4 regions of the Dickeya dadantii NCPPB 898 genome follow, and region 3 is predicted to be linked to each of the others. Evidence: predicted binding sites of a transcription regulator. Region 3 holds the regulator's gene; each other region holds the start of a gene.

Evidence for each region. The regulator PurR, encoded in region 3, represses purine synthesis genes. The targets are predictions, from matches to a motif close to CANGCAAACGTTTGCNTG.
Region 1: the regulator PurR is predicted to act here: its motif matches at 2,892-2,909, upstream of DDA898_RS03855 (NCS2 family permease).
Region 2: the regulator PurR is predicted to act here: its motif matches at 2,890-2,907, upstream of purM (phosphoribosylformylglycinamidine cyclo-ligase).
Region 4: the regulator PurR is predicted to act here: its motif matches at 3,528-3,545, upstream of cvpA (colicin V production protein).

The regions. Positions count from the first base shown of each region.
Region 1 is NZ_CM001976.1:730,925-738,857, reverse strand. Features, by position in the region: gene DDA898_RS03860 (Na+/H+ antiporter) at 1-1,123, opposite strand, end outside; gene DDA898_RS03855 (NCS2 family permease) at 1,346-2,713, opposite strand; gene lpxP (kdo(2)-lipid IV(A) palmitoleoyltransferase) at 3,519-4,442, opposite strand; gene DDA898_RS03845 (TOBE domain-containing protein) at 4,697-5,125, opposite strand; gene DDA898_RS03840 (carbohydrate ABC transporter permease) at 5,340-6,212, shown strand; gene DDA898_RS03835 (carbohydrate ABC transporter permease) at 6,202-7,089, shown strand; gene gpdQ (glycerophosphodiester phosphodiesterase GpdQ) at 7,100-7,921, shown strand; gene DDA898_RS03825 (ABC transporter ATP-binding protein) at 7,927-7,933, shown strand, end outside.
Region 2 is NZ_CM001976.1:1,280,983-1,288,915, reverse strand. Features, by position in the region: gene hda (DnaA inactivator Hda) at 1-486, opposite strand, end outside; gene uraA (uracil permease) at 602-1,891, opposite strand; gene upp (uracil phosphoribosyltransferase) at 2,072-2,698, opposite strand; gene purM (phosphoribosylformylglycinamidine cyclo-ligase) at 2,971-4,008, shown strand; gene purN (phosphoribosylglycinamide formyltransferase) at 4,008-4,646, shown strand; gene galS (HTH-type transcriptional regulator GalS) at 4,925-5,923, shown strand; gene mglB (galactose/glucose ABC transporter substrate-binding protein MglB) at 6,361-7,356, shown strand; gene mglA (galactose/methyl galactoside ABC transporter ATP-binding protein MglA) at 7,477-7,933, shown strand, end outside.
Region 3 is NZ_CM001976.1:2,828,750-2,836,682, reverse strand. Features, by position in the region: gene cfa (cyclopropane fatty acyl phospholipid synthase) at 1-773, opposite strand, end outside; gene purR (HTH-type transcriptional repressor PurR) at 1,192-2,217, opposite strand; gene cydH (cytochrome bd-I oxidase subunit CydH) at 2,604-2,693, shown strand; gene DDA898_RS12910 (C40 family peptidase) at 2,875-3,843, opposite strand; gene DDA898_RS12905 (Grx4 family monothiol glutaredoxin) at 4,175-4,525, shown strand; gene rnt (ribonuclease T) at 4,651-5,328, opposite strand; gene gloA (lactoylglutathione lyase) at 5,470-5,877, opposite strand; gene DDA898_RS22380 (DUF1289 domain-containing protein) at 6,142-6,381, shown strand; gene slyA (transcriptional regulator SlyA) at 6,556-6,993, shown strand; gene DDA898_RS12885 (outer membrane lipoprotein) at 7,431-7,898, opposite strand.
Region 4 is NZ_CM001976.1:3,253,717-3,261,649, forward strand. Features, by position in the region: gene DDA898_RS14625 (lysine/arginine/ornithine ABC transporter substrate-binding protein) at 1-318, opposite strand, end outside; gene DDA898_RS14630 (hypothetical protein) at 519-728, shown strand; gene DDA898_RS14635 (UbiX family flavin prenyltransferase) at 706-1,275, opposite strand; gene purF (amidophosphoribosyltransferase) at 1,418-2,935, opposite strand; gene cvpA (colicin V production protein) at 2,966-3,457, opposite strand; partial or broken gene dedD (cell division protein DedD) at 3,724-4,540, opposite strand; gene folC (bifunctional tetrahydrofolate synthase/dihydrofolate synthase) at 4,530-5,798, opposite strand; gene accD (acetyl-CoA carboxylase, carboxyltransferase subunit beta) at 5,878-6,789, opposite strand; gene DDA898_RS14665 (DedA family protein) at 7,020-7,685, opposite strand; gene truA (tRNA pseudouridine(38-40) synthase TruA) at 7,749-7,933, opposite strand, start outside.

The DNA.
Region 1 (7,933 bases), 2.1 Mb from region 3:
GCGTGATGGCGCCCCGTACGCCGGCAAAGGTGCTGATCCAGATCTCGCGCGAGGTGTAGTCGGCAAACAACATCGGACGCTTATTTTGTACATAACGGCTGTAGAGTTTCATCAGCCACAGCCAGGCAAACCGCAACAGCAGCAAAGCGCAATAGATCAGAGCGATGTCGGCGAATAGCATCCAGGTTTCGATGGTCGGATCCAGCTCCGCCTGCACAATCGACTCTTCAATCACGCCGGGCAGTTGCAGCCCCAGCATCAGGAACACCATGCCGTTGAACACAAACTCCAGCATGTTCCACACGCCGTTGGCGCGCAGTCGCATGTTGAGCGGCGCCTGCCGCAGCAGTTGGGTTCGGCTGATAGTCATCCCAGACGCCACCGCCGCCAGAATGCCCGATACGCCGAAATGTTCGGCGATCAGGTAGGCAGCGAACGGCAACAGCAGCAGTAACACGATTTGGGTGGCGGCATCGTCATCGTTCTGATGACCAAGCAACGACAGAGATTTACTGTAAACCCAGGTGACGCCGATCCCGGCCAGCAGGCCGCCCAGCGCGACCTGCAAAAACGCCAGCGTCGCGCCGTAAACCGTAAACACCATGGTTCCCATGGCGATCGCCACCGCAAACTTGAGCGACACCAGCGCCGAGGCGTCGTTCATTAACGCCTCGCCCTGTAGGATCCCCATCAGTTTTTTCGGGATCCGGTCTTCGCCGACAATGCCGGACAAGGCCACCGCATCGGTGGGAGACAGGACGGCAGCCAGCGCAAAGGCGGCCACCAGCGGCATTTCCGGGACCATCCAGTGCAATAGGTAACCGATACCCACCACGGTAATCACCACCAGTACCAGCGCCAGCCCCAGAATTTCACGCATATGGTGCAGAAACTCGCGGGTCGAGGTTTTCCAGCCGTCGGCGAACAGCAGCGGCGGAATAAACAGCACCATAAACAATTCGGGATTGAAGTCGACATGCAGGCCGAATTGCGGCCAGGCCAGCATGGCGCCCAGCACGATCTGCATCAGCGGCAGCGGTATCTGGAAAGGCAGGATGCGCGTCACTACGCCTGAAAGAGAGACGATCAGCGTCATAATCAGAATGGTGAAAAATATTTCCATGTGTTCCCTGGTTGCTTGCCGTTACATGAAAGGACGCCGGGTAGCCGCCATCGGGCGCCGACTGCACCATCCGGTGGATGATCTGTTGAAATAATAACAAGATACAAAGCAATGAACAGGAATCGAAGACAAAAAAAACCGCGTTTTCGGCACAGAGAAATAACAGAGGAATAAAAAAGGGGAACCGCGGTTCCCCTTAGAGCATGATGCGGTGCGGACGGCTTAGAGCGCCCAGCCGCCAGCGTAAAACACTACCAGCGCCACGGCGATAATCACGGTGCCGACATTCAGCTTGCGCCACTCGCCAGAGAACAGGCGGCCCAACACCAGCGCGCCAAAGCCCAGCATGATGCCGGTAACGATGTTACAGGTCAGCACGATGAATACCGCGCACACCAGACCGGACATGGCGTCCACAAAGTCGTTGAAATCCAGTTTGGACACGTTGCTCAGCATCAGCAGCCCGACATACATCAGCGCCGGCGCCGTCGCATAGGCCGGCACCAGATAGGACAGCGGCGACAGGAACAGGATCAACAGGAACAGCACACCCACCACGGTCGCGGTCAGGCCGGTTCTGCCGCCTGCGGCCGTACCCGCGGCGGATTCAATGTAGACCGCCGCCGGCGATGTTCCCACCAGACTGGAGAAAATGCTGCTGACGGAGTCGGCGGTCAGCGCACGGCCGCCATTGATAATCTGGCCGTCTTTGTCCAGCAGGTTGGCCTGCCCGGCTACCGCGCGAATGGTGCCGGTGGCATCAAACACCGCCGTCATCACCAGCGCCAGCACGCTCGGCAGCACCACCGGCTGCAACGCGCCCTTGATATCGAGACTAAAAATCAGCGACTGACCGTTAGCGTCGGTCAGGCTCGGCAGGGCGAACAGCCCCTGATATTTCACGTTAGGGTCAAAAATCAGGCCGATGACCGAAATGGCGACGATCACCAGCAGGATCCCGCCCGGTACGCGGCGTTTTTCAAGACCGATGGTGGCGGCCAGACCGATCAGCGACATCACCACCGGAAACGCGGTGAAATGCCCCAGCGCTACCGGCAAGCCGTCGATCGGGTTTTTAATCACCAGACCAATGCCGTTGGCGGCAATAATCAGCAGGAACAACCCGATACCAATACCGGCGCCGTGCGCCACGCCCATCGGCAAATTGCGCAGGATCCAGGAGCGAATACCGGTAGCGGAAATCGCGGTAAACAGTACGCCCATCATGAAAATGGCGCCCAGCGCGACCGGCACGCTGATATGCTGACCCAGCACCAGACTGAAAGCGGTAAACGCGGTCAGCGAAATCGCACAACCGATCGCCATCGGCAGGTTGGCCCACAGCCCCATCAGCAGTGAACCGACCCCGGCCACCAGACAGGTCGCCACAAACACCGCCGCCGGCGGAAAACCGGCTTTACCCAGCATGCCCGGCACGACGATGACCGAGTAAACCATCGCCAGAAAAGTGGTCAGGCCCGCCAGTACTTCCTGACGAACGCTGCTGCCGCGCTGCGTAATCTTGAAAAAGGCATCAAGCGCGCCTGCGGGACGGGCCGCATCGCCAGCCTGACGAGTGGTATTGGACATGGTGTATCCCCTGAAATGTCGTTGTTATTAAACGTTATAGCTATCAAACGTTATGGTTATCAAACATCCTGGCTATCAAGCGCCGTAACCGGCACCTGACCAGTATTCAGTAAAAACGGTATAATTCGACGCCCTTGCCAGACGCCGGACTGCCTGCCGTTTTCCCACTCCAGCCTGACACGCAAACGATTAACCGTTGCGTTACAAAGCGGCTGAATCCTGCCAGTTGTTGTTGAGGCGGCAGATTATCCTGCCTTCGGGACATCCATTTCAACTGCTATTCCCTGCTTTCACGCCGTAGTCGCGCTGAAAATAACGCCAACCAAACGCCGCATGCCGTTGCCGCAATCGTCAGCCAACGAGCACTCGCCACCGTTCGAACAGCAACATCTTGAGTATGAAAGAAAATAAAACCGTGGTTCAGGAAGAGCAGACTACATGTTCATATTTTTGTGATGTGCATCACAAAAAAGTTGACCACTCCCTGAGCAGGGTGTATCTTTAAAACCGTGAACAACATCACAGAAATAATGAATCACATAGAGGAATACGACAATGAAACTGCTGCACAAAATTATCGCCATGTTTGAAAACTTCACCATCAACTTCGGTACTTTCAACCACTAATTCTTTTATGCGTATGGGGGGAACATCATGAGTATTGTCCGTCAAATCACTCAAATCCTAAAAGCGCTGGGCAAAACCTACCGCGGTGTTAATCCCTACGCGCTGTTTCGTTAATCATCAGTCATTCTCTCCTTTTATGTGGCTGCCTTCGGGCAGCCACTTTTTTTTGCGCCCGGCCTTAGCGATACAGTGACGCCTCGCCGTACGGGCGAGTTTTGAAGCGACGGTGCAGCCACAAATACTGTTCCGGCGCACGCAGGATCTCGCGCTCAATCACCCGGTTCATGTAGTGCGCCGCCTGCTGCTGATCCTGACTCGGGTAGTCCTCCAGTTCCGGCTCAATCACCAGTTGATACCCTTGCCGATTCGGCTTGCGAATCAGCACCGTGGTGATCATCGCCGGTTTGGCCAGACGATGAATGGTGAACGTGCCGCAGGTCGTCGCCGCCTGCTCGACCGCAAAGAAAGGCGCGAACACGCTGCCTTTCGGGCCGTAATCCTGATCGGGCGCAAACCATACCGCTTCACCGCTCTTTAGCGCCTGCACCATGCCGCGCAGATCCTTGCGGTCAATCATCGCCTTGTTGGAGCGAGAGCGTCCCCAGGTCTGCACCAGTTCCATCAACTTATTGTTATGCCGCCGGTACATCGCCATCATCGGCTGGCACAGCCCCATGGCGCGGCCGCCCAGTTCCAGCGACATAAAATGAATGCCAATCACCATCACGCCGCGCTGTTCGCGCGCAGCCTGCTGAAGGTTCTCGAAGCCGGATACCTCGAACCACGCTCTGACCCGCCTGTCCGACCAGAACCAGGCCATGCCGGTTTCCATCAGCGCCATCCCCAGCGAGGCGAAATTCGCCTTCAGCATCGCTTCGCGCTGTGATGCCGGCATATCGGGAAAGCAGAGCTCCAGATTACGGCGGGCAATGCTCACCCGACGTTTGAGAAAATGACGGGAGCTGCGCCCCAGCCAACTGCCCAACCGCATCAGCAGCGGATAAGGCAATTGCACCAGCAGAAACAGCACGGCAAGGCCGAACCACAGCAGCCAGTAGCGGGGGTGGAACAATTCCCTGGTAAAGGTTTGTTGAGTCATTATGAATATCTTCTTGAGTGCCATGACAGCCAGTTTTAACAAACTAACCATGCACGACATTGTCGTTATCCAGGCAACCCGGAGGAAAACACAGTCAATGTGAAAAAAGAGGAGAAACGTGCGGCAAAGTACAGCTCGGTTATCACCGCGCCTCTCTGCCGCTAAAAAGCGACTCAGATTACCCGAAATCCACCAAAGAAAGGAGGGATTCGAGTGTAAAGATTGTGTGCGGCGACGATGTCGCTGCCGCGCGCCATCTAGGCGCGGGTCGCCAGAATGACGCTGGAAGCCTTAATCAGGGCAATCACCGCCGATCCGGCCTGCAATCCCATCTCTTCCACGCTTTCGTTGGTGACGCTGGCGGTCAGTTTCAGCCCTTTGGCGGTGGTGATATGCACCGTGGCGTGCACCGCGCCTTTGACCACGTCGTCAATCGCGCCGCTGAACTGATTACGGGCGGAGAAGTTCAGGCCGCAATCGGCCGAGGCCAGAATCACCCACGGTGCCTTGATCAGCGCCAGCGCCGCTTTACCGGGCGCCAGCCCGAGCGTCGTCACGCTGCTACGGGTAATCACGGTGGTCAGCTGTTCGCCGCTTTCCAGAGTTAGCACCACTTCGCTGTTGACCGCGCCTTCCGCCACGCGGGCTACGGTTCCACTCAGCTGATTTCTTGCAGAAACGGACATAAAACCTCCTGGATAAATCGGTAAATAACCATAAAAGCCGTTAATGGTTCATTAACCGCTTTTTCCCGCCGCAGTACAAGCCGTCAGCAACAGTTTTATTTTATGGAAACCATCGTCACCAAATCGTCACCGACCTGCCATGCCTTTGCAGTATTCCCTGCGCAGCATATGCCTTCCGTTTTACGAAACTCGTTGACTGGCATTAATCATCACCATGCAAAAAAACTGGCTCCCTTGGGTGATTTTATCGCCTTCTTTGCTGTTCCTGCTGTTGTTCACCTATTTTCCACTATTGCGATCCGTCTATGACAGCCTGTTCGATACCCGTATGGCGGGCGCGGGCGCATCGTTTGTCGGTTTGGGAAACGTTGCTCGCCTGCTGAATGACGCCGTATTCTGGCGCGCGCTGCTCAATAATCTGGTTTATATCCTGTTGACGGTGATCCCCGGCGTGGTGCTGGCGTTGCTGCTGGCGGTGGCGCTGTGGGAAAACCACGCGGTCAACCGCTGGCTGCGTACCGCCTTTTTTTTCCCGATGATCATCCCGATGGTCAGCGCCGCCGCGCTGTGGCTGTTTATCTTTATGCCCGGCATCGGCCTGCTGGATTATTATCTGACCAAACTGTTCGGCCCGATGAACAACAACTATCTGGGCCGCAGCAACAGCGCCCTGCTCGCCCTGGCGCTGATTGGCGTATGGAAATTCGCCGGTTACTACATGCTGTTCTTTCTGGCCGGCCTGCAAAGCATCCCGCCGTCCACCCGCGAAGCCGCGATTATGGAAGGCGCCTCGTCGACGCAGGTGTTTTTCCGGGTCACGCTACCGCTGCTGCGCCCGACGCTGAGCTTTGTCATTACTACCGCGCTGATTTACTCCATCACCCAAATCGACCACGTGGCGGTGATGACCCACGGCGGGCCGGACAACGCTACCACGGTGTTGCTGTATTACATCCAGAACCTGGCCTGGGACACCCACGACCTCGGCAAAGCCTCGGCCGCCACCTTCCTGACGCTGGCAGGGCTATTCGTTTTCTCGCTGGTTAACCTGAAAGTGCTTGAGAAAGGGGCGCATTATGAGCGTTGAAATCTCCCCCGCCGTGGCCTGTTCCACCCGCGCGCCTTTGCCGGCATGGCTGCGCTGGCGCCAGTCGCGCCGCGCGACCCTGAGCCTGCTGATGATCTGCGCCGCGCTGCTGTGGGTAAGCCCGTTTATCTGGATGCTCTCGTCGGCGTTCAGCGCCACCACCTTTGGCGCGGGCATGGCGTCGCTGTTGCCGCGCTGGCCGCTGACGCTGGATAACTTCCGCGACGCCTGGCAAAGCGCCGACTGGATAAGCCTGTACGCCAACACCATTTTCTTTACCTTCGGCACCTTTTTCGTCCAGTTGCTGACCATCACCACTGCCGGTTATGTCTTCGCCTGCCACGAATTCCGCGGCAAGCAGACGCTCTTCCTGCTGTTTCTGGTGCAGTTGATGATCATGCCGGTGGCGATGATGGTGCCCAACATGATGACGCTGAAGGCATTCGGTCTGCTCAATACCCTGACCGGCGTGATGATGCCCTATTTCACCTCGGCGTTTGGCGTATTTCTGATGCGTCAGGCGTTCCTGGCTATTCCCAAAGAGATTGAAGAAGCCGCGCTGATGGAGGGTTGCCGCTGGTGGCAGGTGCTATTTCGCGTGCTGCTGCCGATGTCCTGGCCCTCCATTCTGGCGTTCGCCACCGTCAGCATTACCTATCACTGGAACGAGTATCTGTGGCCGCTGATGATGCTCAACGACCCGGACAAACAGGTGTTGACCGTCGGGCTGGTGTCGTTCGCCATGGGCGCCGAATCCGGCGGCCAGTGGGGGATGATCAGCGCCGGGACGCTGATGGTGTGTCTGCCGCTGATGCTGGCGTTTATCGTTTTCCAAAAACAGTTCCTGAGAAGCTTTGGTTTCTCAGGGATAAAATAAGGAGTTTTTCATGCTGTTAGCGCAAATTTCCGACACCCATTTTCGCAGCTCAGGGCAAAAACTGTACGGTTTCATCGACATTAACGCCGGCAACGCCGACGTGGTGTCGCAACTTAACGCCCTGACCGAACGCCCGGATGCGGTGGTGATAAGCGGCGATATCGTCAACTGCGGTCGCCCGGCGGAATATCAGGTGGCCCGCCAGATTCTCGGTAATCTGACCTACCCGCTGTTCATCATCCCCGGCAACCACGACGACAAGACCCACTTGCTGGAATACCTGCAACCACTGTGTCCGCAACTGGGCAACGATCCGCAGAATATGCGCTACGCGATTGACGATTTCGCCACCCGGTTGCTGTTCATCGACTCCAGCCGCGCCGGCACCTCCAAAGGCTGGCTGACGGAAGAGACGCTGACCTGGCTGGAAGCGCAACTGATGCGTGACGACAAACCTACCGCCGTGTTCATGCACCATCCGCCGCTCGCGCTCGGCTCCGCCCAGATGGACCGCATCGCCTGCGAGAACGGCCACCGCCTGCTGGAGCTGGTGGAACGTTTCCCGTCGCTGGTGCGTATTTTCTGCGGGCACAACCACTGCCTGATCATGACGCAGTACCGTCAGGCAGTCATCGCCACCGTGCCGGGTACCGTCCATCAGGTACCCTACTACCACGAAGACACCCGCCCTTACTACGACATGTCGCCGCCCGCCTGCCTGATGCACCGTCAGGTGGACCAGCAGTGGGTCAGTTACCTGCATCCGCTGTCGCACTACGCCGGCCCGTGGTTGTACGACGAAAATATCAGTTGCCCGGTGGATGAGCGTTAATGGCTATGTTAC
Region 2 (7,933 bases), 1.5 Mb from region 3:
GTAAATCTGCCCCCAGTCGAGACGTGACGCCAGATCCGCCAGTTGCAGATTGATTTGACGCGGCGGCCGATCGCCGGTGATCAGCAGCCGGGTGCGCCCGCCTTCCTGAATACGGTTGTACAGATTGAACAGCGCCATTTCCCACGCTTCATCGCCGGCAATCGACTCGATATTGTCGATGCACACCAGCGCCAGTTGCTCCATTCCTTCCAGCACCTCCGGGACAAAGTAGGCGCGTTTATCCAGCGGCACATAGCCGACCGCACTGCCGAGACGAGATAGTTCAGCGCAGGCGGCATGCAGCAAGTGGCTACGCCCGCCGCCTTCGCGCGACCAAAAATAGATGTAGCTGCCATGTTCCTGATTCAGCGTCGTGTGGATAGCGGCCAGCAGAGACGTGTTTTCTCCCGGATAGAAACTGGCAAAGGTTTCGTCATCGGGTAAATAGAGTGGCAATGATAACTGTGCCGGAGTGTTCAGAAGCACCTCAAACCAAACGGGCAGGAAAACGGATCAAGTTTAGCATAGAAACCTTTTGCGATTGAACCGTCAACCGGCCGCTTCGCCGCATGGCCCGCCAGCGCACCGGCGGGCCATAAGATTACCGAGCGGAAGCCTGATCGTCCGCCTCGTCAATCACCTCTTCTTCTTTACGGAACAGGCTGATGACACGGAACAGCAGGCTCAGGAACACACCGACCACCGTCGCCAGCGCCATGCCTTTCAGCTCCACGGCGCCCAGATGGATTTTCGCGCCGCTGACGCCGATGATCAGGATAACCGAGGTCAGGATCAGATTCTGCGCCTTGTTATAATCCACTTTGGATTCGATCAGCACCCGGATACCGGACGCGCCGATAACCCCGTACAGCAGCAGCGACACGCCGCCCATCACCGGCACCGGCACCGCCTGAATCGCGGCGGCCAGTTTACCCACGCAGGAAAGCAGAATCGCCAGCACCGCCGCCCCGCCGATCACCCAGGTGCTGTAAACCTTGGTGATCGCCAGCACGCCGATGTTCTCGCCATAGGTGGTATTCGGGGTGGAGCCAAAGAAACCAGACAGTATGGTGGACACGCCGTTGGCGAACAGAGAACGGTGCAGACCTGGATCGCGCATCAGATCTTTTTTCACGATATTGGCGGTCACCACCAGATGACCAATGTGCTCGGCAATCACCACCAGCGCGGCAGGCAGCACCGTCAGCATCGCCACCCACTCAAAACGCGGCGTGTAGAACGTCGGCAGTGCGAACCAGGACGCCTGGGCGATCGGCGCCAGATCCACCACGCCCATGACGAAGGAGAGCGCATACCCCGCCAGTACGCCGATCAGGATCGGGATAATGGCCAGAAAACCGCGAAACAACACGGAACCCAGTATCGTTACCGCCAGCGTCACCAGCGAAATGGTGACGGTTTTACCGTCCACGTCCGTGCCGGCGGCAGGCAACAAGCCCGCCATGTTCGCCGCCACACCCGCCAGTTCCAGGCCGATCACCGCGACGATCGCGCCCATCGCCGCCGGTGGGAAAATCACATTCAGCCAGCCGATTCCGGCCTTTTTCACCAGCAGCGCCACCAGGCAAAACAGCACGCCGCACAGAATGAAACCGCCCAACGCCACTTCATAGCCCAGCGGCAACAGCAACAATACCGGAGAAATAAACGCAAAGCTGGAACCGAGATAGGCCGGAATCTTGCCTCGACAGATAAACAGATAAAGCAGCGTGCCGATGCCATTGAACAGCAGTACGGTCGCCGGGTTGACCTTGAACAGAATCGGCACCAGCACGGTGGCGCCAAACATGGCGAACAGATGCTGGAAACTCAACGGTATGGTTTGCAGGAGCGGGGGGCGTTCACTGACGCCGATGGCGCGACGAGTCATCTTGTTTTCCTCTGTGTCTCAGACTGAAAAATACCGGGGAACCCGGCAGAAAGTTCAGCGCCGGCACACACCGGCGCAGAAAAAATGTCGCCATCCGTGGTATGCGCAGAACCACCCCGTCACGTCAGGAGCGGGCTGTGTCGTACGCAAAAAAAAGCCGACTCTGCAGTCGGCTGGCTATCATTTGGTACCAAACAGTTTATCGCCCGCATCGCCCAGGCCCGGCATGATGTAGCCGTGTTCGTTGAGGCCTTTGTCTATCGAGGCGGTGTAGAGTTCTACATCTGGGTGCGCTTTCTCCAGCGCGGCGATCCCTTCCGGCGCCGCCACCAGCACCAGCACTTTGATGCTGCGGCAGCCGGCTTTTTTCAGCAGATCGATAGTGGCGATCATCGAGCCGCCGGTCGCCAGCATCGGGTCCACCACCAGCGCCATACGCTCATCGATATTGGAAGCCAGTTTCTGAAAATAGGGTACCGGCTCCAGCGTCTGTTCGTCGCGGTACATCCCTACCACGCTGATGCGCGCGCTGGGTACGTTTTCCAGCACCCCTTCCATCATGCCGAGGCCGGCGCGCAGAATGGGGACGACGGTAATTTTCTTGCCTTTGATTTGATCGACTTCGACCGGGCCGCACCAGCCTTCGATGGTCACCTTTTCCGTCGCCAGATCGGCGGTGGCTTCGTAGGTCAGCAAGCTGCCGACTTCAGACGCCAGTTCGCGGAAACGCTTGGTACTGACATCGTGTTCGCGCATCAGACCCAGTTTATGTTTGACGAGCGGGTGTTTCACCTCGACGATTTTCATTACTCTTTCTCCCCATCGGCAGTGTACGGCCAAAAAAATCGCGGGATTATACCGCTTTTTCTCATGTACGCCATAGATTCAAGTCTGATCCAAATCAAGCCGAAACGGAAATTACCGCGCGCCACTCCGTACGTCGGCCGACGGTGGCCGTCATACCGGTTTGCCGAAACCGCTACACCGCAAACACACCGCTCGCAAACGTTTGCTTACGCTGTTAGAATTAGCGCGCTCCATTTTTTAAACCAATCGTAACCTCCGTGGGGACTTCCGCAGTGACCGATAAAACCTCTCTCAGCTATAAAGACGCAGGCGTGGATATTGATGCTGGCAATGCATTGGTAGACCGTATCAAAGGTGTAGTGAAACAGACCCGCCGCCCGGAAGTCATGGGTGGACTGGGCGGTTTCGGTGCCCTGTGCGCCTTACCGCAAAAATACCGCGAACCGGTACTGGTTTCCGGTACGGACGGTGTCGGCACCAAGCTGCGTCTGGCGATGGACCTGCAACGTCATGATACGATTGGTATCGATCTGGTGGCGATGTGCGTTAACGATCTGGTGGTACAGGGCGCCGAGCCGCTGTTCTTCCTGGATTATTACGCCACCGGCAAGCTGGATGTGGACACCGCCGCCCGCGTTATCACCGGCATTGCCGAAGGCTGCAAACAATCTGGTTGCGCACTGGTGGGCGGTGAAACCGCCGAAATGCCCGGCATGTACCACGGCGACGACTACGATGTGGCCGGTTTCTGCGTCGGCGTGGTGGAAAAAGCCGATATTATCGACGGCAGCAAAGTCCGTGAAGGTGACGCGCTGATCGCGCTGGCGTCCAGCGGCCCGCACTCCAACGGCTACTCGCTGATCCGCAAAATCCTCGAAGTGAGCGGCGCCAACCCGGAACAGGTTCAACTGGACGGCAAACCGCTGGCGGACCATCTGCTGGCCCCGACCAAAATCTACGTCAAATCGGTGCTGTCATTGATTGAAAACGTGGACGTACACGCCATCTCCCATCTGACCGGCGGCGGCTTCTGGGAAAACATCCCGCGCGTACTGCCGGAAGGCATGCAGGCGACCATCGACGAATCCAGCTGGCAGTGGCCGGCAGTGTTCGAATGGCTGCAGCAGAGCGGCAATGTTAGCCGTCATGAAATGTACCGCACCTTTAACTGCGGCGTCGGCATGATCATCGCCCTGCCGGCGGATCAGGCGGATAAAGCCATTGCTCACCTCAACGCCAGCGGCGAAACCGCCTGGAACATCGGCGTGATTACCCGCACCGACGGCGGAGAGACAGTGGTTATTCAGTGATGAAAAACATCGTTGTCCTGATTTCGGGTCAGGGAAGCAATCTGCAGGCGTTGATCGACGCCTGTCAGAGCGGCCGCATCGCAGGGCGAATTACCGCAGTATTCAGTAACAATCCGGACGCTTTCGGTCTGGAACGAGCGCGTGACGCCGGCATCGCCGCCCACGCGCTGTTGCCGGGCGATTACGCCAACCGCGCGGATTTCGACCAGGCGCTGGCGGCGGAAATCGACCAATACCAGCCGGACGTAGTGGTGTTGGCCGGCTACATGCGCATCCTCAGCACCGGGTTCGTGACGCGCTTCCTTGGCAAGATGCTGAACATCCACCCATCGTTACTGCCGAAATATCCCGGTCTGCACACCCATCGTAAGGCGTTGGAAAACGGCGACGACGAACACGGTACCTCGGTACATTTCGTGACCGAAGAGCTGGACGGCGGCCCGGTGATCCTGCAGGCCCGAGTGCCGATTTTCCCCGGCGATACCGAGCAGGACGTTCAGGAACGGGTGCAAACGCAGGAATACAGCATCTACCCGCTGGTGGTGGGCTGGTTTCTGGCTGGACGGCTGGCGTTGCGCGACAATCAAGCCTGGCTTGATGGCGAGGCCATTCCCGTCGGCGGTTACGCCGCCGAGTAAGCGTACCTTTTCCCTACTACGCTGGTTACCTACTCGCCCTGACGCTTTGTCGGGGCGTTTTCCCTGAGTGATACTCCTCCGACGAGCGTTGCCACACCTGGTCGCCGTCATTCTTGCCAGATAATGACCTTCGTCACAAAGGTTACAGAATTGTATGTAACCGCTTTCATTGCTGTGACCTGACTCACGCAGTCTCTCCATAACGCCTGACAGAATAGTCCGAACAGCTTGAGTGTCAGGGCCGCCCTCGTGAACTTTTTCTTCTGTGGTGAGTATTGATGATTACCATTCGTGATGTCGCGCGCCAGGCAGGCGTTTCCATCGCCACCGTTTCCCGCGTGCTCAACAACAGCAGCTCGGTCACCCAACAGACGCGCGAGCTGGTACTGCAGACGGTCGAGCAGTTGGGCTACCGACCCAACGCCAATGCGCAGGCGTTGGCTTCGCAGGTCAGCGACACCATCGGCGTGGTGGTGATGGACGTGTCTGACCCGTTCTTCGGCGCTATGGTCAAAGCGGTGGACACCGTGGCGCAGCGCCTGCAAAAACATGTGCTGATTAACAACTCCTATCATCAGGAAGAAAAGGAGCGGCACGCCATCGAAGTGCTGATCCGCCAGCGCTGTAACGCGCTGATCGTACATGCAAAAGCCTTATCTGATGAAGAACTGGCGGAGTTCATGGACCAGGTGCCCGGTATGGTGCTGATCAACCGGTTGCTGCCGGACTACCCGCACCGCTGCGTTTGCCTCGACAACGTCAGCGGCGCGATGATGGCGACCCGTATGCTGTTGCAGCAGGGGCACCAGCGCATCGGTTATCTCCGCTCCAGCCACCCGATAGAGGACGTGACGGAACGCCTTACCGGCTGGCGACAGGCGTTGCAGGAACAGGGTACCGAGCCGCCCGACGAGTGGATCGCCAGCGGCGAGCCTGACCTACAGGGCGGTGAAGCGGCGATGGTGGAACTGTTGGGGCGCAACCAGCAACTGACCGCGGTGTTCGCCTACAACGATGGCATGGCGGCCGGCGCGTTGATGGCGCTGAAAGATAACGGCATCACGGTGCCGGAGCGGTTTTCGGTGGTCGGTTTCGACGATATCCCGATTTCCCGTTACACCGACCCGCGCCTGACGACCATCCGCTACCCTATTGTTTCTATGGCGAAAATCGCCACGGAACTGGCGCTAAAAGGCGCGGCCGGACTGCTGGACCCCACCGCCAGACACTGTTTCATGCCGACGTTGGTGCGGCGGCATTCGGTGGCAGCCCGTTAACATTCGGTGGCTGCCGTTAAAATGTGGGAGCTGTCACTAATTCTTTCAAATCCTCCATGTAACCGCTTTCAATCTGTGAGTAAATTCACAGTTAATTAACATTGCGCTCTCTATGATGAGGGCGTACTGCGTAGGCCGGACGCCTTGTAATACGGTCGCCCAGTCAGTTGAATCGTTAGCGGCCGCCACGGCGAAAACGTTCACAATATCGGTTTCAGGACGCTATCTGTTTCAGGATGCATTACCGGGCGGCGCCACCGAACAGGTGAGCACTGCCTGAAAACAGGGAAGTCAGGCTTTAAGCGGGCCATGCCTGCAAACTCCGTCAGCCTGGCGTTACGACGCCGCACTGACGATGACTAACTGACTGCCGTACTACGTCTACCCTGCGTCGTGCGGCCGGACTGAGAACTACCCTGCATAAACCCGGAGATATCATGAATAAGAAGGTTTTCACTCTCACCGCCCTGGTTGCCAGCATGATGTTCGGAGCCTCCGCCCATGCCGCGGATACCCGTATCGGCGTCACCATCTACAAATACGACGATAACTTCATGTCGATGGTACGCAAAGATATTGAAAAAGAAGCCAAGGCTCTGGGTGGCGTCGAGCTGCTGATGAACGACTCACAGAACGACCAATCCAAACAGAACGATCAGGTGGACGTGCTGCTGGCCAAAGGCGTGAAAGCGCTGGCTATCAACCTGGTTGACCCGGCCGCCGCCGCGATTGTGGTGCAGAAAGCGAAGGCCGCCGACGTACCGGTGGTGTTCTTTAACAAAGAACCGAATGCCAAAGTTCTGGCCAGCTACGACAAAGCCTACTACGTCGGTACCGACTCCAAAGAGTCCGGTATCATTCAGGGTCAGTTGATCGCCAAACACTGGAAAGCGAATTCGTCCTGGGATCTGAACAAAGACGGCACCATTCAGTACGCCCTGCTGAAAGGCGAACCGGGACACCCGGATGCCGAAGCCCGCACCAAATATGTGGTGGACACCCTGACCAAAGAAGGGTTGAAAGTCCAGCAATTGCAGATGGACACCGCCATGTGGGATACCGCGATGGCTAAAGACAAGGTTGACGCCTGGATGTCCGGTCCTAACGCCAACAAGATCGAAGTGCTCATCGCCAACAATGACGCGATGGCGATGGGTGCGGTAGAAGCGCTGAAAGCCCACAACAAGAGCAGTATTCCGGTGTTCGGCGTTGACGCCCTGCCGGAAGCGCTGTCGCTGATCAAATCCGGCGCGCTGGCCGGCACCGTGCTGAACGATGCGGAAAACCAGGCCAAAGCCACGCTGGATCTGGCGAAAAACCTGGCGCTGGGTAAACCGGCGGGCGAAGGCACCAACTTCAAAATTGAAAACAAAGTGGTACGCGTACCGTACGTGCCGGTTGATAAAGACAACCTGACGCAGTTCCTGAAGTAATCTCGTCGGGGCGCGGCAACCGCTGCGCCCCTACTGCTTGAACGAATGATTTTTTCAGCCAGGCAGTCATGTTCGGCCCGGCAACGTTTCAGCCAGGTAATTATTTCGACCAGGTAAAATATGACCAGTGACACTCTAACCACTCAGCGCGAATTCCTGCTGGAGATGACCAATATCAGTAAGTCGTTTCCCGGTGTAAAGGCATTGGATAATGTCAACCTGAAGGTGCGCCCCCACTCCATCCATGCCCTGATGGGAGAAAATGGCGCAGGAAAATCGACGCTGCTGAAATGTCTGTTCGGCATTTACCAGAAAGATTCGGGCAGCATTCAATTTCAGGGGCAGGAAGTCGATTTCAAAAGCGCCAAAGAAGCGCTGGAGAATGGCGTATCCATGGTTCATCAGGAATTGAACCTGGTTTTACAACGTTCGGTCATGGATAACATGTGGCTCGGGCGTTACCCGAAAAAAGGACTGTTCGTCGATCAGGAAAAAATGTATCGCGACACCAAAGCGATTTTCGATGAACTGGATATCGATATCGATCCGCGCGACAAAGTGGCCTCGCTGTCGGTGT
Region 3 (7,933 bases):
TTTCTCACTATCTGGAAAAGGGTATCGTAATTTTTCGGGCCGACATGCTCAAGTAGGCCAACAGCAGTGATACGATCGAACTGCCAGTTCATATCGTTCATATCGCGATAGTCCTGCAGCAGAATAGTGACATCCAGATCCTGACAGCGCTGCTGTGCCAGCGTCTGCTGTTCGCGGGATATGGTAACGCCGGTGACGCTGACGCCGTAATGGCGGGCGGCAAATTCCGCCAGCCCGCCCCAGCCACAGCCGAGATCCAGCAGAGTCATGCCGCGACGCAACTGCAGCTTTTCGCAAATCAGGCGCAGCTTGTCTTGCTGCGCCTGTTCCAGCGTTTCGGCCTGTTTCCAGTAACCGCAAGTGTATTGCATGTAGGGGTCGAGCATCATGGTGAAAAGATCATTACCGAGGTCGTAGTGCTCCTTGACCACGAGCCGGGCCCGGCGGCGAGACTGCCGGTTGGTCAGCCGTGCCATCAGGATCCGTAGCGTATCTTGCCAACTGTGAGGAAGCCGTTTTTCCAGTCCGGCACTTAACACGCGGTGGAAAAATATGTCCAGCCGTTCACATTCCCACCAGCCATCCATATAACTTTCGCCCAATCCTAGCGAGCCTTCACGTAGTATGCGTTTGTACATACCGGGATTTTTGACCTGAATATCAAACGGGCGTGAACCGTTAATGACGATGTCGGCAGCCGATAGCATTTCATTGACAATCCGGAACCAGGATAGGTTAGCTGCATCCAGCTCCTCCACATAAGATAAACTCATAACTTCTCCCTACCTTGCCGGAAAATACCTGTGCAAGGAACACATTAGACAAATGTACCCACAGAGGGCATTCGGTGGACTCAATCCATCGTCAGCCCTTGGATGTCCCAGAGGAAATAAGAGAAAAGCGGTACGAAAGGCGTCTATCCCTGGCCGTAAGAAAAAGATGCGGCGGTCAACAGACCGTATAGAAACGAAGGCGATGCGTGATGCCGAAAGCATCGTCTGCTCATAATTATTGTCGTTAAAGACAGTGAGGAGTGTATGACTGCTTTAACCCGACGACAAGAATTCGTTGGGTTAAAGCAGCACGTTAAGTCATGTGTTCAGCTGCGATAGCACGCGTCGTCGCCATGTGTGGCGCGGGATGCCGCCTGATTGAAGAGCCAAACCGAGATATAACAGAATCGTCTGAATTTTAACGACGGTAATCGAGGAACGGGCCGTCGGCGACGGAGCGGCGTTCGATCAGGGTCGGATGCACTTCGATGGTCTGGGCTTCCTCACGTTTGCTGGTAATGCGGTCGAGCAACATGGAAAACGCCGCCTGCCCCAGCCGCTCCTTGGGCTGGTGAATGGTGGTCAGCGCCGGGGTAAAATACCGGGAGTGACGAACATTGTCATAACCGATCACCGAAATATCCTGCGGTACGCGCAGCCCCAGCTCGTCGGCGGCGCAAATGGCGCCCATCGCCATGATGTCGCCGCCGCAGAATACCGCCGTCGGCCGCTGTTTCTGGGCCAGAATCTGGTGCATCGCTTTGTAGCCGGATTCCGGTTCGAAGTCGCCCTGAACCACCCATTCTTCCCGTAGCGGAATGTCGGCTTCTTTCAACGCTTTCAGGAACCCCAGGTAACGCCCGCTGCCGGTATTGCGCCCCTGAGAACCGGGAATGGCGCCGATGTCGCGGTGGCCGCGCTCAATCAGGTAACGTCCGGCCATATAGCCGCCGGCAAAGGCGTTATCGATGATGGTATCGGTAAAATCGCTGTGGGCTTCGCCCCAGTCCATCACCACCATCGGGATATGGCGGTAATCCTCCAGCATGGACAGCAGTTCCGGCGGATATTCGGCGCACATCACCAACAGGCCGTCGACTCGTTTTTGCGCCAGCATGGAAAGGTAGGCGCGCTGTTTGTCCTGATTATTATGGGAGTTGCACAGGATCAGCGTGTAGCCTCTGGCGTAGCAGCTGTTTTCCACCGCTTCGATGATTTCGGCGAAATAGGGCGCCTCGCTGGATGTCGCCAGCAGGCCGATGGATTTGGTGTGGTTGACTTTCAGGCTGCGGGCCACTGCACTCGGCGAATAATGCAATTCATCGATGGCCGCGCGCACCGCAGCCTTGGTCTCTTCGGCGACGAAACGTGTTTTATTGATCACGTGTGATACGGTTGTGGTCGAAACGCCCGCGCGTTTTGCCACATCTTTGATCGTTGCCATCTAAAGTGACTCCTGAACTCATCTGTTACAGTAGGTTGTCTGTTACAGCAGTAAATATGTTGTTAATCGTTTGCCTGCGTGAATTCATCTCCTGCCGGACAACAAGGCAACATTTCAGGAGGAGACATGCCGAGGTGTGTAGCTTGAGGGGAGGGCTGACGCTTCGACCAACGCAGTGTATACAGTAAACTGCGGATTTTGGCCGATTTAGAGCAAAAGTGGAAGAGGCAATTCGTTTTATCTCTGTGACGCAGAAAGCGGTTTTTTGACGCCGCTCGGGTGATAATACACCTATGCTTTATGATGTTTCCCCACCTGCCGGGATCGGGGTTTGATTCAGACATGACGGGATGACGGCGATCATCGGTCACATACAGGAGAATACTATGGATACTAATTTGAAAATGTCGCTGTTCACCACAGTGGCTTCACTGGCAGTGATCATCATCTTTAGTCTGAGCGCGGTGCTGAACTGACGGCGTGGCGCTAACGGCGCCTGGATCGTCAGCGACACATTCGTCGCTGTCAACGGCAGGTACCAGAAAACGGCTATCGAAAAATAAAAAGGGGCGCGATGCCCCTTTTGCCGTATTTGGATAGCGTCATTCCAGCGGAAGCGCTTTAACGCATGGTAATTGTTTAACGCATGGTAATTGTTTAACGCATCGTCTTCGGCGTGACCACGCGACGGGCGCCGACGTAATGATCCTGCCAGTAGTCTTCGCTCAGCTTGCTGATTTTGATATCAGCGCCGGAACGCGGCGACTGGATGAAACGACCATTGCCGAGATAGACGCCTACATGGTCGGCAGCACCGCGGTTGGTTATCCGAAAGAACACCAGGTCGCCGCTTTCCAGTTCGCTTTTCTTGATAGGCGCGGCGTCGCGCAGATGGAACATCTCATTGGCGGTACGCGGAATCGTGATTTTCACCACATCTTTATAAGCGTAATACACCAGCCCGCTGCAATCGAAACCGGAGTAGGGGGTCGCACCGCCCCAGTGGTAGGGTTTGCCGATCTGGCTCATCAGCTTGTTCATGGCGGTCAGTTTGGCATGCTGATAGCGCTTTTGGTGAGCGGCGCTGATGGTCAGCGAGGCTTTATCTTGCTTGCCTTTTTTGCTCTTGCCGTGTGGTGATAGGGTAGCGGTTTCGTCGACGGCGGCAGGTTTGCCTTTTTTATTTGCCGTTTTGGCAATAACGGTTTCATGCGTCTTGTGACTGCTCTTCGCCTGTGCCGGAGCGTCCTTTTTCGTGGTTTTGCCGGCTGGCGTTTTAGCCTGCACGCTTTTTTCCTGCGTCGGTTTCTTGCTGGTTGCGTGGGCTGAGGTCGTGGTTGTCACCGGTTTTTTATCGTTGTGCGGTTTGACGTTTTTATCGTGAGCGGCGGTGGGTTTGGCAGGCGCGGTTTTGGCGGTTTTTTCCGGCTTTTTGTCATGAGTGGGCGCCGCACCCTTTTTGGTATTTTTAGCAACCTTGCTTTTTTTGGATTCCTCAATAGCTTTATTCGCCGTTTCCACGCCGGTTTTGCGCGGAAAAACCGCAGCGCTATGTGGATTAGCCTGTGCCAGGTTAAAAAACAGGTTACTGAAAAATAATAAAAAGAGCGTAATAAATAAACGCATGATAATTCTGACCGAATGTTGTCCTCAATCGTTCAATCTTTACAGTATTCCCGAAAATGACCTGATAAAAAAGTGGGGAATAAGGCATTGTTACTACAAAATAGTGAGAAAACGTTAACAACGATGCCTGCTGCTTAATTATCAGCCGATTCGGTGCTGTTTTGTTCTGGCTGACGCTCAGCTGGATAAAACCCTACAAAAGATAGCGTTTTTTTGTGGCCGTCGCTATCGTTAGAATACAAAGCAACAGAAGCGGCACGGCACGGTATGCCGCGAGTCATATGAACAGCCGTTGACGGGCTGCTCATCACGCCCTTGAGGAAGCAATAAAATGACGACAACGACACTTGAAAAAATTCAGCTTCAGATCGCTGAAAACCCGATTCTGCTGTACATGAAAGGCTCGCCCAAATTGCCGAGCTGTGGTTTTTCTGCCCAGGCGGTCCAGGCGTTGTCGGCGTGTGGCGAGCGTTTTGCCTATGTGGATATTCTGCAAAACCCGGATATCCGCGCCGAATTGCCCAAATACGCCAACTGGCCGACTTTCCCGCAGCTGTGGGTGGATGGCGAATTGGTCGGCGGCTGCGACATCGTGATTGAGATGTACCAGCGTGGCGAACTGCAGCAACTGATTAAAGAAACCGCCGACAAATACCGCTCCCAGCAGGCGGAACAGCAGTAATCCTTCTCTCTATCAGGCAGCCCGGCATCAGGCAGCCCGGCGCTGCCTGATATCGTTTTAATCGTTACGATTATGATGCTTTGATGCCGCAGGGTATTGGCACGACCACCGGTGTTCGCGCCGGCTTACCCTTCACTGCCGACGGCCAGCGGCGTTTCGGTATCGGTTCCTGAGGCCAGCGGCCAGCCGCCCATGCGCTTCCAGCGATTGACCAGTTCACAAAACAGCTGCGCTGTCTGTTCGGTGTCATAGAGCGCTGAGTGCGCCTGGCTGGCGTCGAACGGGATCTCCGCTGCAATACAGGCTTTGGCCAGCACCGTCTGCCCCAGCACCAGCCCGCTGAGCGCGGCGGTGTCAAAGGTGGCGAAAGGGTGGAATGGGTTACGTTTCAGGCCGCAGCGTTCTGCCGCCGCCATCAGAAAGCTGTGGTCGAAGGTCGCGTTATGGGCCACGATGATGCCGCGATTGCAGTTCTGATCTTTGATTCCCTTACGCACGGCTTTGAAGATTTCATGCAGCGCTTCATATTCGCTCACCGCGCCACGCAATGGGTTGGCAGGGTCGATGCCGTTGAAGGCCAGCGCTTCGGGCCGCAGAATTGCGCCTTCAAACGGTTCGATGTGAAAATGCAAGGTTTCGTCCGGCTGTAACCAACCGCTTTCATCCATTTTCAGCGTTACGGCTGCAATTTCCAGCAGCGCATCGGTTTTCGCGTTGAACCCGGCGGTTTCGACATCGATAACAACGGGGTAAAAGCCACGAAAACGCGCGTTCAGGGCGTTCAGGTTATTTTTCTCAGCCATTCGTTTCTTATTTCTTCAGTAACATGCAGTGCGCATTATGGCAAATTCCGGCGGGGGATGCAGCAGCCGTACATGACGGCGGATAACCGTTCCCCCGAAAGACAGGCGCCTGTCGGCACCTGAACAGCAAAGGCGGGATGATTAATTGCCCAGTCCCTGACCGGCCTGCGAGCGTTTGATCAGCTCGATTTTGTAACCGTCAGGGTCTTCAACGAAAGCGATAACGGTGGAGCCGCCTTTGACCGGGCCGGCTTCACGGGTAACCTTGCCGCCGGCCTGACGGATACGTTCACAGGCACCCGCTACGTCATCCACACCCAGTGCGATATGACCGAAGGCGGTGCCCAGTTCATAGCTTTCCACGCCCCAGTTGTAGGTCAGTTCGATCACGGCGCCTTCGCTTTCCTCGGTATAGCCGACAAATGCCAGAGAATATTTGTATTCCGGATTGTCGCTGGTGCGTAGCAGACGCATGCCCAGTACCTTGGTGTAGAAATCGATAGCGCGCTGCAGGTCGCCAACGCGTAGCATGGTATGAAGTAAACGCATAATGACCCCTATTTTGATCAGTGGGTTAACCGTCATGGGCGATACCGGGTGCATTCCGTTACCGCCTGAAACAACAGGGCCTGAGTATAACGTCGTTGCCGGGGGGAGTCCAAACCTGTGGCCGGGCGCTGCTTTTCAGGTTCGCTTGCTGAAAAAAGGGTGAGATAAACGGGAAGATGGCGGTTAATTACTCGGTAACGTTACGGAAAGCTTGCCAGTGACGGCAATCAAGGTTTCAATAAAGACGTCAGATGAGGAGGTCCTGTGGCTGAGCAGCTCGAACTTTTTCCTGTTCCCAACCCTTGCCGGGGTATCTGCCAGGCGGATGACCGGGGCTTCTGTCGTGGTTGTTTTCGCAGCCGCAGCGAGCGTTTTAATTGGGGGACAATGAGTGATGCGCAAAAACAGGATGTGCTGCGTTTGTGCCGGCAAAGGATGAAACGTTCCCAGCGAAGTGAAAAAAATTCAGTGTCCTCCGAGCCAGATCAACCAGCCTTGTTTTAATCGGCAGGGTGATATTTAATGATATAAATTAAGTTCAAGATCATTTTTAATTAATTATTATTTGCTAGAATAGATAGATAACAATAAGACATTTTTTTATTAGACTTTCGTTTTAAATCAGAGTTGATTGCAATCCAGGGAAGTTGCTTAGTATGCTAACTATAAGGAGAAGTGATGGAATTGCCGTTAGGTTCTGATTTAGCCCGGTTGGTTCGTGTATGGCGCGCTTTGATTGATCATCGATTGAAGCCTCTGGAGCTCACGCAGACGCACTGGGTCACACTGCATAATATTCACCAACTGCCTCCGGGGCAGTCCCAAATTCAGCTTGCCAAAGCGATAGGAATAGAACAGCCTTCGCTGGTGCGTACGTTGGATCAACTTGAAGATAAGGGGTTAATTACCCGGCACATCTGTGCCCATGATCGACGCGCTAAACGTATTCTGTTAACGGATATGGCGGATCCTATCATTCAGGCTGTTAATGACGTTATTGATCAGACACGCAGCGAAATATTAAATGGTATTACCCCGGCGGAAGTGGATGAGTTGGCCACTATTATCTCCCGGCTGGAAAAAAACATTTTGGCATTACATGAGAGTCAGTCTTAATTAATAGAAAAAGTAAATGTCTTGGCGGGCGAATTCGAATTTCAGACAACATATTACTCAAATAATTCGAGTCGCAGGACAACACGCTGGCGTTTTGAACAACGCAACGTTGGCCCTTCAGGGCAAGGTTCATTATGAACTTTGTAACGCGGCAACCGATCGAATCCTCAGAATTTTGCATAAGTAAATGACTGGGGAGAGCGACAACTCTGTTGGGAATGGATCTGTGGGAGCAGGTCTGTCGGGAACATGGTTGAACGCGGCTTGTCGCGGCTCTAAAAGGGTGAGGCCTAGGGATGGGCCAGATAATAAAGCCAACGCACCTGCAACTCAGTATGTCGAGTATATAGTGTGAATGATGGTTATCTGGATATATCGAGCCGAATTGATGACATTAGACAATCACCACCCGGAGGGTGGTGATTGATAATCGAATCTTAACGCGGGGAGACGGTGATGGAACGGCCGTTGCTGGCCATAGCCACACGTTGTCCGGCGTGGAATTTGGTATCGCCCTGTTTTTGCACCACCATGATGGTGCTGCCGTCGTCTTTACGGATTTCCAGCTCCACGCCCTGAACGCGGTTGACCGCGCCTTCAATGCTGTTACCGGCAACGCCACCGGCAACCGCGCCTGCGGCTGTCGCCAGATTACGGCCCGTACCGCGGCCGACGGTATTACCGACCAGCCCGCCCAGCACGGCGCCGCCGAGGGTGCCGATGACATTACTGTCTTCACCGGCCTGAATCTGTACCGGACGAGTAGAGACGACGGTGCCGTAGGTTACAGTCTGAACCTGCTTGGCTTCGGATGCACTGTAAACGTCTCCTGACAGGGTGCTGGTATTGGCGCAGCCAGCCAGTGTGATACCTGCTAAAGTGATCACGAGAAAACGTTTCATCATAGAAAGACTCCTGTTATAGCTGTGTCTGTGTCGGG
Region 4 (7,933 bases), 420 kb from region 3:
GTCCGTAAAGGCGATTTCCTGCTGGCGTTTCTCAGTAATCGACAGGGAAGAAATAATGGCGTCGATTTTCTTTGCTTTCAGCGACGGGATCAGCGCGTCAAAATCACTCTCGACGAACGTGCAGTTTGCCTCGATGCGTTTGCACAACTCTTTTGCCAGATCGATATCAAACCCGACCAGTTGGCCGCTGGCGTCTTTGGATTCAAACGGTGCATAAGTAGGGTCGGTGCCAATCTTGATGTTTTTCGGAACCTCGGCGAGGGCACTGCCTGCTGCGAATACCAACGCCAGGGGCAAAAGTTTCAACATTTTTTTCATTGCGTTACCCTTATTTTATGATTGTGTATGCCTAAGTGATTAGTGAAATCTGACCGCGAAATGGTTGTGATGAATACGTTTGCCGTGTGCGTTAATCCGCACGTTGTTTGTCAAAACATAGCAAATTTTATGCCATAAAGAATATGCAATTCTGCATAAAATCAGGTGTGGTGATCATGATAGTCGCATCAATGTAATCAATGAATTATGTCAACTCATGCTATCGGGATAAGCAGTCAGGCAACGGTGATTTGCATTTTTTGCACAATATTGGTGCATATCGGCGCACCATAAAAAACAACGCGCCACAAAAAGGTGCAAAACATCACATCTGCGCCGGGCAGACCGGCGACGTGACGGCATGGCTTGTTATTACAAATGAGGTGTTTACGCGCCCTGCCAGCGCGTAAACAGATCCTGGGGTAGCGCAATGTCAAACTGATCAATCACCCGATTGACGGTCTGATCGACGATATCCTGCACAGTTTGTGGGCGGTGATAAAATGCGGGCACCGGCGGCATGATCACCGCGCCCATTTCGGCGGCGGCGTTCATCAAGCGCAGATGACCGAGGTGGAGCGGCGTTTCCCGCACGCACAATACCAGCGGGCGACGCTCTTTCAGCACCACGTCCGCCGCACGGGTCAGCAGGCTGTCGGTATAACTATGGGTAATGCCGGATAGGGTCTTGATAGAACAGGGAAGAATCGCCATACCGGCCGTTTTGAACGAGCCTGACGAGATGCTGGCGGCGATATCGCGGGAATCGTGCACCACATCGGCCAGCGATTGTACATCGCGCACGGTCAAATCCGTCTCCAGCGATAGCGTTTGCCGGGCCGCCGGGCTCATCACCAGGTGGGTTTCAATCCCGGCAACCGGCTGCAGCACCTGCAACAACCGCACCCCGTATATCACGCCGCTGGCGCCGGAAATACCGACAATCAGTCGCTTCATTCTCACCTCTCAGACCCACCGCAACAGAGACGGCAAAACATGTGCGCTGACTTTGCCGCATCACCGGAGGATTGGCAAGAATAACAGCGACAAAAAAAGGGAGCCTGCGCTCCCTTTTTTAACCACGAGCGGCGATCAATTATCACCCTTCGTTGTGCATTTCCAAATCTTCGACTTCATTCTGGCTGCGCATCGCCTTGGCATCGTCGTTACGCAGTGCCTCCAGATAGTCCAGGTAGTCCTGATCCACGTCTTTGGTGACATAGACGCCGTTGAATACCGAACATTCAAACTGAACGATTTCCGGGTTGTCTTCGCGCACCGCCTCGATCAGGTCATCCAGATCCTGGAAAATCAGCGCATCGGCGCCGATGATCTTCCGAATCTCTTCCACTTCGCGGCCGTGAGCGATCAGTTCGTTGACGCTCGGCATATCGATACCGTACACATTCGGGAAACGGATCTCCGGCGCGGCCGAGGCCAGATAAACCCGACGAGCGCCGGCTTCACGCGCCATCTCCACGATCTGCTGAGAAGTCGTGCCGCGCACGATGGAGTCGTCCACCAGCAACACGTTCTTACCGCGGAACTCCGCCCGGTTGGCGTTCAGCTTGCGGCGTACCGATTTAATGCGGGTTTGCTGGCCCGGCATGATAAAGGTACGGCCGACATAGCGGTTCTTCACAAACCCCTGACGGTACGGCTTGTTGATGATGCGGGCGATTTCCAGCGCGATATCGCAGGACGTTTCCGGAATCGGAATCACCACGTCGATATCCAGCTCTTCCCACTGACGGGCAATCTTCTCGCCCAGTTTCTGGCCCATGCGCACGCGGGCGCTGTAGACCGAAATTTTGTCAATAAAGGAATCGGGACGGGCGAAATAGACATATTCGAACAGGCACGGGTGGCTCTTCGGGTTTTCTGCGCATTGACGAGTGAACAGCTGGCCGTTCTCGGTAATGTATACCGCTTCGCCCGGCGCCACATCGCGCAAAAACTCAAAGCCCAGCGTATCCAGCGCCACGCTTTCCGACGCCACGATGTATTCGTTGCGGCCATCCGGCAGCTCGCGCTTGCCGATCACCAGCGGGCGAATGCCGTTCGGATCACGGAACGCCACCATACCGTGACCGATGATCATGCCGATGCAGGCATAAGCGCCGCGAATCTGCTGATGCACCGCCGCCACGGCGGCGAAAATATTGTCCGCTTCCAGCGGATAGTGCTGAAAACGATCCAGCTCTTTGGCGAACACGTTCAGCAGGATTTCGGAATCCGAGGTGGTATTGACGTGACGGCGCCCTTCTTCAAACAGCTTTTTGCGCAGTTCGTGGGCGTTGGTCAGGTTACCGTTATGAGCCAGCGTAATCCCAAATGGGGAATTGACGTAAAACGGCTGAGCCTCTGAGGCACTGGAGCTGCCTGCGGTGGGATAGCGCACGTGGCCAATCCCCATGTTGCCCTGCAACCGCTGCATGTGCCGGGCTTCAAACACATCTTTCACCAGGCCATTAGCTTTGCGCAGGCGAAAGTAGTTGGCATCATTAATGGTGACGATGCCCGCGGCATCCTGCCCACGGTGCTGCAACACCGTTAACGCGTCATAAATCGACTGGTTGACCGGTGTAAAACCGGCGATACCGACAATACCGCACATGTGGTCTTTTCCTCATCAGCGCTACCGCGGCTAGATGTGCCGCGGCAAGAAACTCGACGTGCTTTGCAGGTAGTCAAAAAACCACCTGATGATATAACTGAACTGCGGGATTAAATGGGACTGCTTCCAGTCAGCACTCTGTGAAAAACCGGTGAAGGTATCCAGAAAGAACAGCAGCGCGGAGACAATCAGCACACCGCGCAATGCACCGAAGCAAATGCCCAGTACCCGGTCAGTGCCTGACAATCCGGTGCGTTCAACCAGCGAACCGATCACATAATTAACGATAGCGCCCACAATCAACGTCGCAACAAACAGAATGGCAATGGCGATACCGTTGCGCACCAGCTCATCATTAAACCGCGTGAAATAGACCGCGAGATAGGCATAGTAGTGGCTGGCGATAAAGAACGCCGCCCCCCAGGTCACCAGTGACAGCGCTTCACGTACAAACCCCCGGATGAGACTGACCAGAGCCGAGAATCCGATAATACCGATAATGACGTAATCAACCCAAACCATGAACTATCCTAATAATGAACGATGACAATCGCAGCGCCGGTCATCCTGTTCGCGGCGCATTCTAACAGAAAAAGAAAACGTTTGCGTAGCGTATTTCCCGCCGATTTTTTCGATAGGCGAAGAAATAAAAAAAACCTTTCGCCGCCACGCGGATAGCGCCCTTGTCCATCGCGCGCCGCCGATGACGCCCCCGTGTTCCGCCCACAAAATAAAGGGGCAAGGTCGCTTCGCTCCCCTACCCCTGCTGGTATTCCTGATTCGTCGCCTTAGCGCGCGCTGTACGACCGGACTTGCCCGCTCAGACCGCTAAGCTGCTGCAGCTCGCCCAGCGCCGACTGCAGTTTCTGCTTCGAGGCATCCGGCCCGACGTAGATACGGGTAATCTGCCCCGCCACCGGCGCCGACGGCACGGTATAGGCCCGATAACCGGACAGACGCAGCTTGGCGACAATCTCATTGACCTTATCGGCATTCTTCAGCGCGCCCAACTGCACCACAAAAGCCTGACCGGCCGGCGCCTGCTGCTCCTGAGGCGTCGGTTTGCTTTCCGGCGCCTTGTTTTCCGTTTTAGCTTCCGCCACGCGAGTGTCGACCGGTTTACTTTCAGCCGCACTTTCAGCCGCTTTCGCCTCGGGCTTTCGCCTCGGGCTTCGGCCGGGTTTCCGGTTTTTTGACTTCAGGCTTGGCCGGTTGCGCCTTCATCGCCGGCGGTGCCACTTGCTGTACCGGCGGGCGTGGTTCGGTCACCACCGGCGCCGGCGTTGCGGCCGGGCGGGAAGACGACGGCTGAGACGCACCGTGACGAGCGGAGGATTGCGTTGAATCCGGCTCTTCAGCGGTGGACTCATTCTTACTCTGCATCGCCGCCTCGGCCCCTTCGGGCGGCTGGGCCGACAACGACTGATTTATCGGCGGCATCGACTCCGCTTCCAGTGTATCGCCCGGTTTGGGAACTAACGGGATAGCGGCAAAATCATCTTCATAATGTTTTTTCTTACCATCCAGCAGGCCGGGAAGCACGATCACCCCCAGCGCCACCAGTACAACCGTTCCTACCAGGCGATTCTGAAATTTACTCGCCATGCGTTCCGCTCCCGTCCAGCGCTTCCATCACATGCGCGACAGTATGGAAAGAACCACAAACAATGACTACATCATCTTCGCCGGCGTCCTGCATCGCCTGCCGCCAGGCCGTCGCAACATCCGGGAATGACGTACAGCTCTCCAGATGCGTGGCCAGCAACCCGGCATCGGCGCCGCGCAGCCCCTCCAGCGGAGCGCAATACCACACATCCACCTGCGGCTTAAGATGCGCCAGCGTACCGGGGATGTCTTTATCCGCCAGCATACCAATCACCGCCCGTACCCGGCCGGCGTGCGGTAAATCAGCCAGCCGCGCGGCCAGATAGGCCGCGGCATGAGGATTATGCGCGACATCCAGAATCAGCAACGGCTTTTCGCTCACAATCTGGAAACGTCCCGGCAATTGCGCCTGACGTAACCCCTGATAAATGGCGTCAACGGTCAGCGTGATATCGGAGGCCTGCAGCGCCGCCAGAGCGGTCGCCGCATTCGCCAGCGGAACGGTTGGAACGGGTAATCCTTCATAATGCACATCGCCGCCCTGCCAACGCCAGCCGTCATCCTGCAATGAGAATTGCCAGTCAGATCCGCGCCGGAACAGCTGCGCGCCTTTTTCCTGCGCGACGGCGGCAATCGATGCCGGCATATCCGGTTCGCCCACGACGGCCGGCCGGTTCCCACGGAAAATTCCCGCCTTTTCGCGGCCGATGCTTTCCCGGTCGTTACCCAGCCAGTCGGTGTGATCCAGCGCGATGCTGGTCACGACCGCGACATCGGCATCAACAATATTGGTGGCATCCAGACGGCCGCCCAGCCCGACTTCCAGAATCACCACATCCAGTTGCGCCTGCTTAAACAACCACAGCGCCGCCAGCGTGCCGAATTCAAAATAGGTCAGCGACGTGCCGTTGCGACCAGCCTCGATCGCGGCAAATGCCTCGGCGTGGCTGGACTCCGGCAATTCGCGGCCCTGAATGCGCACCCGTTCGGTATAACGCAGCAGGTGTGGTGAACTGTACACCCCAACCCGCAGCCCGGCGGCGATCAAAATGGATTCCAGCGTGCAGCACGTGGTGCCTTTGCCGTTGGTGCCGGCCACGGTAAACACGCGAGGAGCCGGTTGCAGCAGGTGCAGGCGTTCCGCCGCCAGTTGGATGCGATCCAGACCGAGGTCGATGGTCTGAAAGTGTAGGTGTTCAAGATAGTTAAGCCACGTGGCCAGAGGCGACGTGGCTTGAGGTGTCTGAAGATTGTCCATGAGTCCCGTTCACTGACTTACGGTTGATTGCTGCCGGGAACACGGCAACGATGCCGCCCTGCTCCCGGTTTATCATTGATTAGACTTCACTCTGTGATTCAGGCGAGGCGGACGACCGCGCCACGGCGGATTCCTGCGGCTCCGGGCGATTCGTCAACCGGGACAGGATGCTCGCCAATTTGTAGCGCATATCCGCACGACGGACGATCATATCGATGGCACCTTTTTCCAGCAGGAATTCGCTGCGCTGGAAGCCCGGCGGCAGCTTTTCGCGCACCGTCTGCTCAATAACGCGCGGGCCGGCAAAACCGATCAGCGCTTTCGGCTCGGCGATGTTCAAATCGCCCAGCATCGCCAGACTGGCGGATACGCCGCCCATCGTCGGGTCGGTCAGCACCGAAATATACGGCAGACCGCGTTCGCGCAATTTCGCCAACGCCGCACTGGTTTTCGCCATCTGCATCAGCGACATCAGCGCTTCCTGCATACGGGCGCCGCCGCTGGCGGAGAAGCAAACCAGCGGACAATTGTCTTCCAGCGCCTGCTCGACGGCACGGACAAACCGCGCGCCAACGACAGACGCCATCGAACCGCCCATGAAGGAGAACTCGAACGAAGCCGCAACCACCGGCATGTCGTACAGCGTGCCCTTCATCACTATCAGGGCGTCTTTCTCGTCAGACTGCTTCTGCGCCGCGGCGATACGGTCCTTGTATTTTTTGGAGTCCCTGAACTTCAGGACATCTTTGGGCTCCAGCTCGCTGCCCAGCTCCACCATGCCTTCTTTGTCCAGAAACGCATGGAGACGAGCCCGGGCGGATAACCGCATGTGGTGATCACATTTCGGACACACTTCCAGGTTGCGCTCCAGCTCGGCGCGGTAAAGCACCTGACCGCAACTGTCACATTTAGTCCACACCCCTTCAGGAATATTCGCCTTGCGGGTTGGCGTGACATTACTTTTATTAAGAATTCGTTCAATCCAGCTCATTGATAACCTTTCTGCTTGAACCTGGCACCAGCCAGTACGCTGCTACACGTTACCCCATCCCTGGCAACGCCGTCGATAAAGCGATATCGCACCCCGGCTACGCCGGGATAAGACATTGGCATTCAGGCGTGTTCATACAAACACAGCCGTAAATGCTGCTCATTAAACCATAACGATCCGGACGTGTGGATAAAAAACTGGTCAAACCGGATGTTAAAATAATTTTCCACTTATTTCATATTTTGCCGCGTCATAGCGCGCTTATGCCGCCAGAACTCGATCAACCCCGGCAGAATGGAGATGAAGATGATCGCCACGATCAATAACTTCAGGTTCTCCTGCACTATCGGCAGATCGCCGAACAAGTAGCCGGCATAGGTGAACAACAGCACCCACAGCAGCGCGCCGGTCACGTTATACAGGGCGAACTCGCGGTAACGCATGTGCCCCATCCCGGCGACAAAGGGCGCAAATGTTCTCACAATCGGCACAAAGCGCGCCAGAATTATTGTTTTGCCGCCGTGACGTTCATAAAACGCGTGGGTGCGATCCAGATAGCTACGCCGGAAAATGCGCGAGTTGGGGTTGCGGAACAATTTCTCGCCGAACAGCCGGCCGATAGTGTAATTCACCGCATCGCCCAACACCGCGGCCACCACCATCAGCGCCACCATCAGATGGACATTCAGGTCATTGGTCGGCAACGCGGCCAGCGCACCCGCCACAAACAGCAGCGAATCGCCGGGCAGGAACGGCGTGACCACCAGGCCGGTTTCGCAAAACAGAATCAGGAACAGAATCGCGTAAATCCACACGCCATACTGCGCCACCAACTCGGCCAGGTGCACATCAATGTGCAGGATGAAATCAATGATAAACCGTACAAAATCCAGCATAATCGCGTCCTTATTCAGTTCAAATGCCGACTTCACCGTGCGTTGACGGCGCGCCAGTTACCCTTAAATCGCCTCATCCGGCAGAAATAGCGGCCCCATCGACGCGCATGGAATACCGAATTCCCGCGGATAATCCACCGAAACCAGATACAACCCATCGGCTTTCGCCGTCGCGGCGGCCAGCGTTCGATCCTTCGCCGCCAGCAATTCGGCCATCCAGTTTTCCGACTGGTTGCCGCACCCGATCT